One region of the uncultured Salegentibacter sp. genome, then DNA from elsewhere that is predicted to be linked to it. Evidence: riboswitches for the same ligand, from Rfam matches in the RefSeq annotation. Region 1 holds a riboswitch; the other holds the start of a gene.
What was found. Region 1 has a riboswitch for cobalamin ahead of AACZ30_RS05990 (TonB-dependent receptor). Riboswitches for the same ligand answer to the same signal wherever they lie in the genome.
Positions count from the first base shown of each region.

Region 2: linked by a shared signal. The riboswitch ahead of AACZ30_RS05405 (ribonucleotide-diphosphate reductase subunit beta) and the one ahead of AACZ30_RS05990 (TonB-dependent receptor) in region 1 are both predicted to bind cobalamin.

Region 1 is NZ_CAXAVR010000030.1:18,238-25,808, reverse strand. Features, by position in the region: gene AACZ30_RS06020 (DUF4252 domain-containing protein) at 1-211, opposite strand, end outside; gene AACZ30_RS06015 (DUF4252 domain-containing protein) at 234-761, opposite strand; gene AACZ30_RS06010 (hypothetical protein) at 763-1,215, opposite strand; gene AACZ30_RS06005 (sigma-70 family RNA polymerase sigma factor) at 1,196-1,711, opposite strand; gene AACZ30_RS06000 (S41 family peptidase) at 1,832-3,316, shown strand; gene AACZ30_RS05995 (DUF5074 domain-containing protein) at 3,402-4,493, opposite strand; gene AACZ30_RS05990 (TonB-dependent receptor) at 4,580-6,421, opposite strand; cobalamin riboswitch at 6,455-6,739, opposite strand; gene AACZ30_RS05985 (ABC transporter substrate-binding protein) at 6,925-7,571, shown strand, end outside.
Region 2 is NZ_CAXAVR010000026.1:3,621-11,596, forward strand. Features, by position in the region: gene acs (acetate--CoA ligase) at 1-1,626, opposite strand, end outside; gene AACZ30_RS05400 (hypothetical protein) at 1,901-2,125, opposite strand; cobalamin riboswitch at 2,308-2,440, shown strand; gene AACZ30_RS05405 (ribonucleotide-diphosphate reductase subunit beta) at 2,559-3,533, shown strand; gene AACZ30_RS05410 (ribonucleoside-diphosphate reductase subunit alpha) at 3,575-5,251, shown strand; gene AACZ30_RS05415 (DUF2911 domain-containing protein) at 5,427-6,272, opposite strand; gene AACZ30_RS05420 (SRPBCC family protein) at 6,420-6,929, shown strand; gene AACZ30_RS05425 (SDR family oxidoreductase) at 6,942-7,637, shown strand; gene AACZ30_RS05430 (deoxyribodipyrimidine photo-lyase) at 7,638-7,976, shown strand, end outside.

The sequences.
Region 1 (7,571 bases):
AAACATTAATTTTCTTCACACTTTCCAGCGTAGTTCTTTGATTTTCATCCAGGGCATCAGCGTTGGTAAACATACTGGTAGGTACATCTAAAGCAATGAACTTATTGTCCTGCTGATTTTTTACATAATACTCCTGCAAACTCGGCTCGTTCGCACACGAAACAAAAGCTGCAGCCGCCAGTGCCAGGCCTAAAATTTTTATTGATTTCATTTTATATTGATTTTAAGTTGATCTAAGATTTATTTTCTACATTTTTAAGCTCTTCAGCACCTGGTATTTTAAGGTCTGATGTTAAGCGGGATAATTGCGAAAGGTCTATTTCTCCCGTGATACTCAAAATCACAGAAATTAGTTCACCTTCTTTTTCACCTTCCATAAACATAAACAGCTCACTTACATAATTATCGTTTTTTCCTCCTTTAGAATAAAACCGAATATTTTTCCCGTCTTCGTTTACTCGCATTAACTGCTCTAAAGAATTTGAGTTTAAATAACGCTCAACATCTTTTTGCATTTCATTTCTCACTGAAGCCGTGGTGCTGGTAAACATTTTAATCTCATCAAGGTTTTCAATGAGTTTCAGGTATTCCCTGGCTTCTGGGTTATCTTCACTTAGATCTACTTTAGCAAGCATTTTAAACATCTTGCTGGTCATTACCATTGCATCAACATCCTTCATATTTTCATACTTGGCAAACGACTGGGCTTGCGTTACTATTGGTAAAAGGCCAATAATAATAACTATTACTATCTTTTTCATATTATTCGGTTTTTATAAATTTATCTTTGGTGTTATTAAATTCTTTCAAGTAAATTAGGTCTTCTTTCCCTTCATTCATCAACTCAGAAACCATTTTTAAAGCTTCCATGCTCTTTTGCAACGCCTCCTCTTTATCCTGAACCGTACCAAGATCGCTATGATTCATTTCCATAGGTTTATTCTGAAAAAAGAAAAGTCCCACTATTACAATAATACTTGCCGCTATGGCTGTCCAAAGGTATTTATTCCCCTTTGCTTGCGACGGAAGTTCCACTTCCCTCTGCATTTTTTGTGTTCTGGTTTTTTCTGAAAAAGAAAATAATAACCCATAACTTTTTAAATCGGCCGGCACCTCATTTTTTTGAAAATATTCCCGAAGTGTATTTTCTTCAGCCAGAGATGTTTCACCGGCATCATATTTTTCCAGTAATTCTCTAATTTTTTGTAATTCCATAATTATGCTTGTTTGTTAAGCTTTCTCTTATTTTTTTTCTAGCTCTAGATAAGGCTACCCTAATAGCGGTAGACTTCATTTTAGTGATTTCTATAATTTCTTCAAACTCCAGTTGCTCAATATCCCTAAGCTGAAAAACAATTTTTTGCTGTTCTGGCAACTCATTTAAAATTTGGTTTATCCACAGCATTTCATCTTTAACCTCCAGTTCTGTTTGGAGCGAAATTGAATTATTCTCATAATTCTGATGAACAATTCTTAAATTATTATTCTTTTTTGCTTTTAACTCATCTAAACAATAGTTTTTTGTTGTTGTCATTGCAAAAGCTTCAACATTGGTATAATCCTTGAGTTTATCTTTGCGAGCCCATAGTTTATAGATTACTTCCTGGGTAGCATCTTCGGCAGCTTCTTTAGAAATAAGCAGTCTCAATGCAAGCCGGTACATTTTATCTTTCACCGGGTTAATTTTTTCCAGGAAGGCTTGTTGTTTCATGTATGGTTGGTTTAATAACCTTCTTACCTTTAAAACGATTAGCGGTAATATTTGTTACAATAGGATTTTGAATTTAATTTAATGTGGGTATTTTTAGCAATCTAAAACAAACTTAACTTTATGAAGATTAATAAACTAATTTTACTTTTATTCCTGGCTACAGGAGTCTTGAGCAGTTGCTCCAAAGATGACAATGACGAACGCTTCCCGGTTGAACCAGGAGGTGATAAGCCCGGGGAAACTCCTAATTTAGAAATCGAAAATTATTTATATGATGCAATGAGCATCTACTATGTATATGAAGCCGATGTTCCAGAATTAGGTGAGAATTATTTTGATTCTGAAGCCGATAAAAATGAATGGCTGGCTAGTTTTGATTCTCCCGAAGATCTTTTTAATAACGGATTAAAAGTTCCTGCGCCAAAAGATCGTTTTAGCTTTATTATAGATGATTATACTATTTTGGAAAATAATCAAGCTGGAATTCAAACTACAACCGGAATGGATTATGGATTGGTAAGATTTGGAAGTAATGGAGTTTTAGCGTATGTACGGTATGTGATACCCAATAGTCCTGCTGATGAAGCCGGCGTTACTCGTGGTACTCTTTTTACGGATATTGATGGGGAGTCTATGAACCTTGATAATTATCAATCTCTTTTAGGAAGAGATGGCTATGATATTACTGTAGCTGAAATTAACGATAATATTATTAGTAATACCGATGAAACCATTGCACTAAACAGAATAGAAATTACCGAAAATCCGGTTCTTTTATCTAAAGTAGTAGAAGTAGATGGAATAAGTGTTGGCTACATTATGTATAATAGTTTTACTGCCGATTTTGATGATGAACTAAATGCTGCTTTTGGAGATTTAAAAGCTGAAGGTATAGACGAACTGGTTTTAGATCTTAGATATAATGGAGGTGGTTCTGTAGAAAGCGCGGTAGACCTTTCCAGTATGATTACCGGGCAGTTTGAAGGCGAAATTTTCTCTAAACAAACCTGGAACGCTCTGTTACAAAGTCAATTTACAGAAGAAGAGTTGGTAGATAGGTTTAATGATAAAATTAGAACAGAAGAAGCAATAAACAGCCTTGGACTTAGTAAAGTATATATAATAGGTACAGGTTCTACAGCTTCTGCCAGTGAATTAGTAATGAATGGACTAGCTCCCTATATTGATGTAGTTCACGTTGGGGAAGGTACAGTTGGGAAATTCCAGGCGGCTGCTCCTTTGTATGATTCTCCTAATTTTTTACGTCAAAACCGAAATCCGAATCATAAATACGTAATTCAACCACTTATTTATGAATCTAAAAATGCGAATGAAGATGCATATTATGAAGAAGGTTTAGTACCAGATATTGAAGCTGAAGAAGATATTGTAAATCTTTTGCCATTAGGTGAGCCGGAAGAACCACTTCTTGCTGCAGCTCTTGCCGATATTACCGGTAACAGAATGGCAATTCCCGCTACATCTTACGATTCAAGATTTACTAAAATTGGTGAGCGTGGAGATACCGATGTAGATTACCAAAGAATGTATATAGACGAAATTCCTGAAGAAATAAGGAAAAAAGCTGCTAAATTTAAGCAGTAATTTTAAAAGTATATTTAATGCAAAAGCCCCGTTTCTCAACTGAAACGGGGCTTTTTTTATTCAAATTTAAACAAAAAAACAGTTTTTAATCGTTAAAGTAGAAACCGTTTGGGCTTACGCCTCCAGAATCAAATTGTGAAATTATTTCTCCCTCAAAATTATATATTCTTACCACACCATTTGAGCTATAATCTCCTGCATCGCCAGTATATAAATATCCATCCTCGATTTCAAATCCGTAAAAAGAAGTAATATCAGTAAAAGTAAAAAGACTCTCCTCAGGTAACTCTGTGGCAGATTCTTCCATAGAGTAAACAGATCCATTGAGAGTATAATAAATAGTATCATCTTCAATTTCAAAATTTGAAGGATGATCTGTGGTATTTGGAAAAATCAACTCTTCTGTTATTTCATTATTTGATAAGTCTATTTTAGAAATACTGCCAGCTGTTTCACCAACTCCTTGAGCATAACCGGGTACTCCTCCAGACATTACCCACAAGAAGCCATCTGATATCTCTATTGAATTAGGAGCATCACCAATTTCTATACTTACTTCCACAATATTGGAAATAGGATCTATAATCACAATCTTATCATTATAATTATAGCCGCCCTGTAAAGCTACATATAGTTTATTATTATCATTAATAATCTTTTCAGGCCCTTCTCCTACACTAATTGTTCCAGTAGATTCATAGGTACTTGCATTATATATAGCGATATAATCATCTGTATCATTAGAGGCATCTCCCCAGTTGGTAACATATATCTTCTCGTCTACCAAAGTAAGATACCGTGGATTACTTAATCCCTCCTCAATTGTATGAATGTGCTCAAAAGTATACCGATCAACAATTTGAACTATATTGGAAACATTCATAACGATATATGCATAATTATCATCAAATGTGAGACTCTGCCCTGTATCTCCCAGAGAAGAACCATTTACTGTAGAAAATATATCGGATTCTAGATCAGAAAAATCATTATCAATATATGATATTGAACTATTATTGTTACCGAAACCACCTTCATTAAGCACAAACAATCCATCTGCATAGGTGCTTTCAGGTTGCTCTATTTCAGGATCCACAACATCGTCATCGCTGCTACAGGAATTTAAAAAAAAGCCACTCAAAATGGCCATAGTTAATAATTTACTGATTCTTTTCATTGGTTAGAATTTTAGCAAAGAGTGGAGCAAATAAACAGTTTAAATTAATCAGATTTTAACAATATTTGCTTCCAGCATCATGCTGGTTAAAAATTAAGGTTTAGGTATATATTAAAATTTCTGCCGGGCATCCACCGGTTTTCTACACTTTGGTATTCTTCATTTAAAATATTGAGCACCCTCGCTCCAATCTTGTAAGTATTTGTTTTTCCCAAATCATATGAAATTCCAAGGTTTGAAACCGTATAAGCATCCATACTATAGCGGGAATTATTATCAGATCGGGTAAAAACCTCGCCATTATATAACAGCTGGTAATCTATGCTGAAATCTTTAAAAGCATAAGTAAGTGCACCTGTGGCTTTATGAAACGGTACATAAATAAGCTGGTATCCCGTATTCATATTTTCTGAAACCGTATAGGCATAAGTACCAGAGGCGTTAATTTGGTGATCTTTAAAAATCTCTTTCTCCCAGCCTGCCAAAACCTCAATACCGTAGGTTTCTACCTTTTCTTCATTTTCTGGGCGCCAAATATTACTACTGGAAGGCAACCAGCGTATCGTATCATCAATACGAATATAATAGCCGGTTAGACTAAACTTCAGGTTTCTATGTTTAAAATGGTTTCCAAGCTCAACCTGGTTAGAAGTTTCGGGGCGTAAATTAAGATTACCGGCACCGGCCCAGTAAAGATCGTTGTAAGTGGGAATTCTAAAATTCCTGGAAATATTCATTTTTAGACTATAGAAATCGGTAAAATCATAATGTGTTCCTGCAGAAAACAGTAACGGACTTTCATAATTTTCGGTTATTTCTTTTCTGATTCCCAATTCATATTGAAATTTTTGAAATGGCCTATGCTTCATTAAGAATGCCGAAGAAAATATATTTCGGGTATTTTCGGTAATTCCAGAGCCGCTACCATCTGTGTACGTATTGGTGAGTACGGCATTTAGCTCTAAAGTTTTTGAAATTGAATAATTTAAATCGTATTTGCCAATCAAGGTTTGCGCTTTGCCAGATGAAGATTGATTTTCAGTAATATTCCCGTAGAACTTATAATTTTCATTTAGATGGGCTAACCTTGCAACCGAAATAAAATCACCATACTCTCCTACCCATTCCAGTAAATTTCGGGTATCAAAATTCTGGTATTTCGTTTTGGTTTCTGAAGGACGAATCAGGGAGAAATGCCGCTCCCCATCAAAAATTTCACTATAAAGTTTTAAAGTGTTTTTTTCATTTAACCGATATGCGAACCCAAGATTTAAATTGCTATTATAGAATTTACCATTTTCATTCTCTCTACCTTCAATGGGCCATTCATAATCATTATCTGATGAGTTTCTTGCCGCAGCAAGACTTAAACTCCATTTTTTTCCCGAAGTCTTTATTTTATACCGGGCATCCAGGGTATTAAAACTGCCATATTGAAAGAAAATATCCTGCTTTGTTTTTCCGGTAAAATCAAGATTGGTATTTAAATGAACGGTTCCTCCAATGGCTCCGGTACCATAAACTACACTTCCGCCGCCACCACGAACGCTAATATTATCAAATCCGCCTGCGTTTAATGCATTAAAATCGGTTTGGCCGTTAAACTGGGAATTGATATTAATCCCATTCCACAATACCGCTGTTTGGGAAGCTGTTGTTCCGCGGAAGGAAGGTGAGGAAACCATTCCCAGTCCATTCTCTTTAAAATAGATATTGGTGTTGAAATTTAATGCTGAAGTAAGCAGCGCCCCGTTTTTCTTTAAAACTGAATCGTTTAAAACGGTTACCTGTTGGCCAGTAGAAAAGTCTTTCAGCTTGGTATCTGTCAAAAATACTTCGTCTAAAACGTTAATTGTATCGTTTTGAGCAAATACAGGCAAACTGCATAGCAGGCCAAGGAATAGAATGTAAAATTGCGTTTTTTTCATCTGCCCTCTGACTTTTATCCCGAAAGTCTAAGAATTTATTGGTTATATTCTGGCAGGTCTCCTGGCTCGCGTCTTGTTGTTTACCTTCCCATTCCAAATAAGAACAGTGGTTTTTGAAGTGATAACAACAAGCATCCCTTACGGGACTTAGCTTACAGTTGCGGGAACAGCTCAGGCTTAATAAAGTTAGATGGTAGAAGTTTGAAATACGAAGTAAAACTTCGCGCTTCATATTCTGTACTTCCAAAATCGTACTTTTCCTGATTCCCTTTTAATCGGCGTGAAAAACACATCCGAACCAAAAATTTCAATGCGAAATTAAACATTTATTTTAGTTGCGACCATTAAATTCTAAATAATCTTACTTTTGAAAATTCCTATTATAATATTCTATATAAAAGTTTTCGTCATCCTGAACTTGTTTTAGAGCTTGCCCCGTAATTTATTTAGGGGCTAAATGAGGATAGCATTATATAAATTCAATTCTTTTAAACTACCATAAAATGAAAATAAAGACTCTAAAAGCACTTAATCTTCTACTCCTTTTCCTAGTATTTTCCGCCTGTAAAAACGAGCAAAAAGATAAAAATAATGGTTCAGAAGAACCTCAAGATTCAGTTGAGTTAAAACACGCTACTAATTTCAGCATCAGTGATTTTGGAGATTATTATATTTTAAAAATAGAAACCGCCTGGCCCGATGCCGAAAAAGCTTTCACCTATTTATTAACTAAAGAAAATACTGAAATTCCTTCCGGTTTAGATTATGATAAAAAAGTGCAAATTCCGATAGAAAAAATGGTAGTGACTTCTACCACGCATATTCCGGCATTGGAAGCTTTAAATGAAGAAAACAGCTTAAAAGGATTTCCAGGTCTTAATTATATTTCTTCAGAAAAAACCAGGAAATTGATCAATTCAGGAAAAATTAAAGAGCTGGGGAAAAATGAAAATATAAATACCGAAGTTCTTATTGATCTGGATCCAGAAGTGGTGATTGGTTTTGCAATTGACGGAAACAATAAAACATTTGAAACCATTCAAAAAACCGGAATTCCAGTGATGTACAACGGCGACTGGACTGAAAAAACTCCGCTGGGAAAGGCGGAATGGATTAAATTCTTTGGCGTTTTTTATGATAAATTAGACGA
Region 2 (7,976 bases), on a different contig from region 1:
TTTTACTTCGTGTGGGAACCCAACCACGGCAGTTTCAGCTACCGCTGGATGCTCGTCTATAGCATCTTCAATAGGTGCCGTACCTAAATTATGTCCTGAAACTATAATAACATCGTCTACTCTACCGGTAATTCTATAATAACCAACTTCATCTCTTAGAGCACCATCACCGGTAAAATACATATTTTCAAACGTAGAGAAATAAGTTGTCTTATAACGTTCATGATCTCTCCAAACTGTTCTGGCCATCCCTGGCCACGGGTATTTAATACATAATCTCCCGTCTACCTGATTTCCTTTTAATTCATTTCCGTTTTCATCCATTAAAGCCGGTTGAACTCCCGGAAAAGGCAAAGTTGCGTAAGTTGGTTTTACCGGTGTAACATAAGGAATTGGGGTAATCATAATTCCGCCAGTCTCAGTTTGCCACCAGGTATCTACAATAGGGCTTTTATTTTTCCCTACATTATCATTATACCAGTGCCAGGCTTCCTCATTAATAGGTTCGCCAACAGTTCCAAGCACTTTTAAAGAAGAAAGATCGTGGCTTTCTACAAATTCAATATTTCGTTTGGCTAAAGATCTAATTGCCGTTGGTGCAGTATAAAATTGATTCACCTTATGTTTCTCTACCACATCCCAAAATCTTCCGGCATCGGGATAAGAAGGAACACCCTCGAACATTACGGTAGTTGCGCCGTTTGCGAGTGGACCATATAAAATATAGGAATGACCGGTAATCCAGCCAATATCGGCCGTACACCAATAAACATCGTCTTCTTTATACTGAAAAACATTTTTGAAAGTATAAGCCGTGTAAACCATATAACCGGCCGTGGTATGTAACATTCCTTTTGGTTTCCCGGTAGAGCCAGAAGTGTATAAAATAAATAAAGGATCTTCTGCATCCATAGTTTCTGCTTCACATTCATCTGAAGCTTCATCTAACAAGGGTTGAAGCCATTCATCACGGCCATCTTTCATTTCTATATCAGAATCCAGGCGTTTAGCTACTAGCACATTTTCAACGCCGGGACATTCTTCCAGCGCTTTATCTACAATTCCTTTAAGATCTATTGTTTTATTACCACGGTAAGAACCATCAGAAGTAATTAGCATTTTACAATCTGCATCATTGGTTCTGGTAGCGAGAGCTTTTGAAGAAAAGCCGGCAAAGACTACAGAGTGTATCGCGCCAATTCTTGCGCAAGCCAGCATTGCTATGGCAAGTTCAGGAATCATTGGTAAGTAAATACAAACCCTATCGCCCTTTTCAATTCCTTTAGCTTTTAAAACATTTGCAAATTTGTTTACCTTTTTGTGAAGTTCACCATAAGAGATATGTTGCGCTTCTTCTTCAGGATCGTTAGGCTCCCAAATAATTGCCGTTTTGTCAGACCTATTAAAAAGGTAACGATCTATGCAATTTTCGGTAATGTTAAGTTTAGCATTTTCAAACCATTTTACTTCAGGTTTATTAAAATCCCAGCTTAGTACATTATCCCATTTTTTTTGCCAGGAAAAATGTTCTTCAGCTATCTCTTCCCAGAAGTTTTGTGGATCTCTTACCGATTTTCTATAAACTTGAAAATATTCCTCTAAATTCTTAATATGATAATTACTCATAACTTAAATAAATATGTTGATGGTTATGTGGGTTAATAATGAAAAATATAAAATATCTTTCCTGCAATTTATAAAAACCTTCGGAAACCAAATACCCAAATCCCGTTAATATTGGGCTTTTTGAAGTTTTTACGGGAAGTTTAATAGAATAGAAATTTTTGTATAAAAATTAGAAGCAAACTCAGTAAAGCGCTTGTTTGATTTTTAATTTCAAAATAAAGAAAAGTAAAATTGATTTTTTTATGATAGAAGACCTTTTGAAAATTCAAAAAGATTAATGCTCTACAAATTTTTGGTGGTCGCTTAGCCATTTATTTAAATGAGTGGCTTCCCTGGAAGAGACTTTTTTATTTGTTTTTTTCTCTCTCCATTCATTTTCAGATTGTTTCTTGATATAAATCTTAGATTTCTGCCCCAAAGCGACTCCAAAAGCCTTTAAAGTAATTTCAGCTTTCGCAACATATGCATCATCGGTGCGCTGTAAATTTATAAGTCTCATTTTTACATTTTTTTCGATTGATTAGCAAATACTGCAACCTTCACTAAGCAAAGACTATGCCTGCAACCTCACTACTTTCTATGGGCTCTTCTTTTTACCGAAACTTTAACTTGTGAAAAACTATGTTTATAACTCAAAACTGTTTTTATAAAACCACCGCAATTTCCTTATAACTTTACTTTTGTAAAATCATACCGGCGGGTATTACTTTTTGTAATAAACAAGGGGAATCATGTGAGAATCATGAGCTGTTGCGCAACTGTAAAGTAGATTTTTCTACAAGCCAGATCACCTTCCCAACCGGGCTGACTTTTGCTTTCGCATAAAAAGTAAAATGTCCAGGATAATATTTTTGCGGCCTTCCCGCTCTTCTCTTTTCCAAAGACACCTATTTGCTTTTATGCTTTTGATTTTAAACTAAAACAAAAGTGATATGAGTATTTTTCAAAAACGGGTAAATTATAAACCTTTCGAATATCCCGAAATTCTTCAGTTTACCGAAGCAATAAATCGATCATTCTGGGTACATTCTGAAGTAGACTTCACCGCCGATGTACAAGATTTTCATTCTCATCTTAGTGAAAATGAAAAACAGGTGATTAAAAAGAGCCTGCTTGCCATCGCACAGATTGAAGTAGCCGTCAAATCTTTCTGGGGAGATTTATATCAACACCTTCCAAAACCGGAATTTAACGGCCTGGGAAGTACTTTTGCTGAATGTGAATTCAGGCATTCGGAAGCATATTCCCGTTTGCTTGAAGTTTTAGGCTATAACAACGAGTTCGAGAAATTAATAGAAACTCCTGTTATCAAAAAAAGGGTGGCTTATTTATCTGAAGCTTTAGCAAATACAAAATCTTCAGATGAAAAAAAATACGTGTTTTCCCTTATTTTATTTTCAATTTTAATTGAAAACGTATCCCTTTTTAGTCAGTTTGCCATTATTCTTTCTTTCAGCCGATTTAAAGGTATGATGAAAAATGTGAGCAATATAATTGCGTGGACATCTGTAGACGAACAAATTCACGCCAACGCCGGGATATATATTGTAAACCAGATTAAGAAAGAATTTCCAGAATTCTTCAACGAGGAAACTAAAACTCAAATCAGGGAAATTATAGCCCATTCTATGGAAGTAGAATCTGAAATTCTTGACTGGATCTTTGCTGATGGCGCTCTGGAACAATGCAAAAAAGAAGACCTGCTGAATTTTATGAAATATCGCGTAGACGATAGCCTTGAAAAAATTGGTTTGGAAAAAATCTACTTTGTCTCAGAGTATGATTACAAAGCCATGTTATGGTTTGAAGAAGAAGTTTTCGCCAATAGTTTAGACGACTTTTTTGCCAAGCGCCCGGTAGATTATACCAAACACGATAAGAGCATCACCGCCGATGATCTTTTTTAAAAAGATTTCCGCAGAAATAATTCAATCTAAAATCTAGCAAAATGCCCGAAACAATAATTAAAGAAACGCAACAGGAACGCCTATGGTGGCTTAACGAAGAAAGCCAGCAAATACTTAACCGCGGTTATCTATTAAAAGGAGAAACTACAAAATCTGCCATAGAACGAGTTGCAAATGCAGCTGCAAAGAGACTCTACAAACCCGAACTGGCTGAAGCTTTTATAGAAATGATAGAGCGCGGCTGGATGAGTTTAAGTTCGCCAATATGGGCCAATATGGGCACCGAACGCGGATTACCAATTTCCTGTTTTAATGTCTACGTACCCGATAATATTGAAGGAATTACCCACAAGCTGGGTGAGGTAATTATGCAAACCAAAATTGGCGGCGGAACTTCTGGGTATTTCGGGGAATTAAGAGGCCGTGGCAGCGCAGTAACCGATAACGGTAAAAGCAGCGGAGCAACCAGTTTTATGAAGCTGTTTGATACCGCTATGGATACGATTTCCCAGGGAGGTGTGCGCCGCGGAGCTTTCGCAGCTTACCTGGATATAGACCATCCCGATATTAAAGAGTTTCTGGAGATAAAAAATATTGGAAATCCCATTCAGAATTTATTTTATGGCGTTAGTGTGCCCGATTACTGGATGCAGGAAATGATAGACGGTGATCGGGAAAAACGCGAAATCTGGGCTAAAGTTTTGGAAAGTAGGCAACAAAAAGGTTTGCCATATATTTTCTTTAAAGACAATATTAACCGCTTTAAACCGCAAGTTTATAAGGATAAAAACTACGTTATAAATTCCAGCAATTTATGTTCAGAAATCGCACTGCCCTCAACCGAGGAAGAGTCCTTTATTTGCTGTCTCTCTTCTATGAATTTGGAGCTTTACGACGAATGGAAAGATACTGAAGCAGTAAAACTGGCTATTTATTTTCTTGATGCTGTTTTACAGGAATTTATCGCGAAAACCGAAGATAATTATTACCTCACTCCTGCCAATAAATTTGCAAAAAGACATAGGGCACTCGGTCTTGGTGTTATGGGTTGGCATTCTTATCTTCAGAAAAACAGGATTCCTTTTGAAGGCTTAAAAGCAAAAGCCTTAACAAATTCCATCTTTAAAGAAATTAATGAAAAAGCTACAAAAGCAAGTAAGGAATTAGCTAATATTTATGGCGAACCCGAGGTTTTAAAAGGCTACGGATTGAGAAATACGACTTTAATGGCCGTTGCGCCTACTACCTCGTCTTCTGCAATTTTGGGACAGGCATCACCGGGAATTGAACCTTTTAGCAGTAATTATTATAAAGCCGGATTGGCAAAAGGGAATTTTATGCGGAAGAATAAATATTTAAAGGAATTGCTCCAGGAAAAAGAATTGGATACCGAAGAAACCTGGCGAAGTATTATGCTAAACCACGGAAGCGTGCAGCATTTAAAAGAATTGAGCGATGAAGAGCGAATGATCTTTAAAACTTTTAAAGAGATAAGTCAGTTAGAAATTATCCAGCAAGCTTCGGTTAGGCAAAAATATATAGACCAGGCGCAAAGTTTAAATTTGAATATTCCTTCAGACCTTCCGGTTCGGGAAGTAAATAAGCTAATGATAGAAGCCTGGCAACTGGGAGTTAAAACCCTTTACTACCAAAGAAGTCAAAGTGTTTCTAAAGAATTTATAGCTAATATGGTGAATTGTGCAAGTTGTGAGGCTTAGGTCTTGAAATTAATATAAAAAAGGCTGTCTGAAAATATCTCAGAACGTCACCCTGAATTTATTTCAGGGTCTAATATGTTAGATTTTAAAACATGCTAGAAGCTGAAACAAGTTCAGTTTGACGAAAACAGGACATTTATCAAACAGCCTTTTTCTTTTTCAAAAAAAAATCAACTTACATAGCTCCCCATTCTTTTAGAGAGTCTTTGTTCATTTTTACGTAATCCTGGTTTCCGGCTTTTTCAGCTTCAGCTAAAGATTTTTTGGCAGCTGCAATTGCTTCTTCTTTTTTACCAAGATCGGCTGCGATAAGCGATTTTCTTCTTAAGATCCAAAAGGCATTCGGGTTACCCATTTCAAGGGATTTATTTACCCATTCGTAAGCTTTTTCCAAATCTTTTTCAGCATCGTGATAATAAGTTGCTGCAGCAAAATAATCTCCTGCCCCTGGGCCATTCATCGTTTTTTCAATACTGGCCATTGCTTTTTCTTCAGTAGGCACTTCAAATCTTAAGCTTGCTACGGTATTTTCCCAAATAATATTAAGAGCAGCAGAATCATTTTTCAGCTCATCTATCATAATGGTAAAAGTTTCCATTTCAAATGGAAGTTCCATCACTTCTGCAGTTGCTTTTAGCACTACTTTCTCTTCGTTCCATTCAGCAGGATTTCCCCAGTTAGAAGCATCATTATAAAACATTACTTCCCATTCGTCTTCCTTCGGAATTGTGTAAATAGCGTAAGTTCCCGCTTTTAATTCTTTACCCTGAACAGTAACATCGTCACTAAAAATGATTTTGGTATTTTCGTTAGCACCGGTACGCCATACTTCGCCATAAGGTACCAGATCGCCAAAAATCTCACGATCTCTCATTCCTGGACGGGAATATTCTAAAGTGACATCGGTAAGTCCAACTTTTTGTTCAACTTTAGTAAACGGACTGGCTTGAGGCGCCTTTACCTGTGCCTGGGCAGCACTCATAAGCCCGGCTGTACATAAAAATAAAAGTAGTTTTTTCATTGTTCAGTTTGTTTTTAGTTTGATCAAATATACCGAGAAATTGATTACCAATTTAGATAAGAATCAACTTCATTTATATTTTGTTTAACTATAATAATTTTATTTTAAACAAAACTACTCTTAATTTTACAATCAAATATAATTAGAATGAAAATCTACACTAAAAGATCGGTCCAAAAACTTCCCATTAGCCTGGAAAAAGCCTGGGAATTTCTCTCCAGCCCAGGAAATCTAAAGACCATTACACCAGACTATATGGGATTTAATATTATCTCTGGAGGCGATCGCCCAATGTTTGCCGGGCAAATTATTCAATATATAGTGACCCCTATAGCGGGAATTAAAACCAAATGGGTAACCGAAATCACTCACGTGAGAAACAAAGAATACTTTGTAGATGAACAGCGCTTTGGGCCTTATGCTTTATGGCATCACAAACATTTTTTAAAAGAAATACCCGGCGGTGTAGAAATGGAAGATATTATAGATTATAAGCTACCTCTGGGAATTCTGGGGCAAATGGCTCACCCATTCCTGGTGGCTCCAAAACTGAAAGAAATTTTTGATTACAGGCAGGAAAAACTTGTAGAGCTTTTTGGTGAATTCGATGAAAATAAAGTTAAAAACGCAACCCTAAAACAAGATATACTAAACTAAATAAATTGAATTATGGAAAAGAATATTTTACTTATTGGTGGCTCAACCGGAATCGGACTTGAAATCGCCAATCAACTGGTTAAAGAAAATAATGTAATTGTTGCTTCAAGAAATAAAGGCGAATTAAATGATGATATAAAGCATTTAGAATTTGATGTTTTAAAAGATAATATTGAAGATCTCGATTTGCCGGAAAAAATACACGGGCTGGTTTATTGCCCCGGCAGCATAAACCTGAAGCCTTTTAAGATGCTAAAACATAAAGATTTTGAGGAAGAAATGAATCTTAATTTCTTAAGTTTGATAAAAGTGGTTCAGGGAGTAATGCCGAAATTAAAAGAAGCAGAAAATGCAAGTTTGGTGTTTTTTAGCACTGTTGCTGTGAAAGTTGGAATGCCCTTCCATACTAGCGCTGCCGCCGCGAAAGGTGCAATTGAAGGTTTCGCAAAATCTCTCGCAGCAGAATATGCTCCCAGCCTTCGCGTAAATGTGATCGCTCCATCTTTAACCGATACGCCATTAGCTGAAAAATTATTGTCTAATGATTCGAAGAAAGAGAAAATGAGTGAAAGACATCCTCTTAAAAGGGTTGGAAATGCCAAAGATATTGCGAACGCAGCTACCTTTTTATTAAGCGATGAAAACAGCTGGATCACTGGACAAATTATTGGGGTAGACGGCGGACTTTCAACTTTAAATATTTCGTAAATGAGTAAAGAGGTGAATATTTTTTGGTTTAGACGTGATTTAAGATTAGATGATAATGTAGGTTTTCTCGAAGCTTTAAAATCTGATAAACTGGTTTTACCAATTTTTATTTTTGATACAGAAATCCTTGATAATTTACCTAAAAACGATGCTCGTGTAACTTTTATACACGAGCAGCTTCAAGAAATGCGAAAAGAACTGCAAGATGATTTTAGCAGCTCTATCGCGATGTATCACGGCAAACCAGAAGAAATTTTTCAGCAGTTAATTAAGGAATATCAAATTGCTGAAGTATTTACTAATCATGATTATGAACCTTACGCAACCCAAAGAGACAAG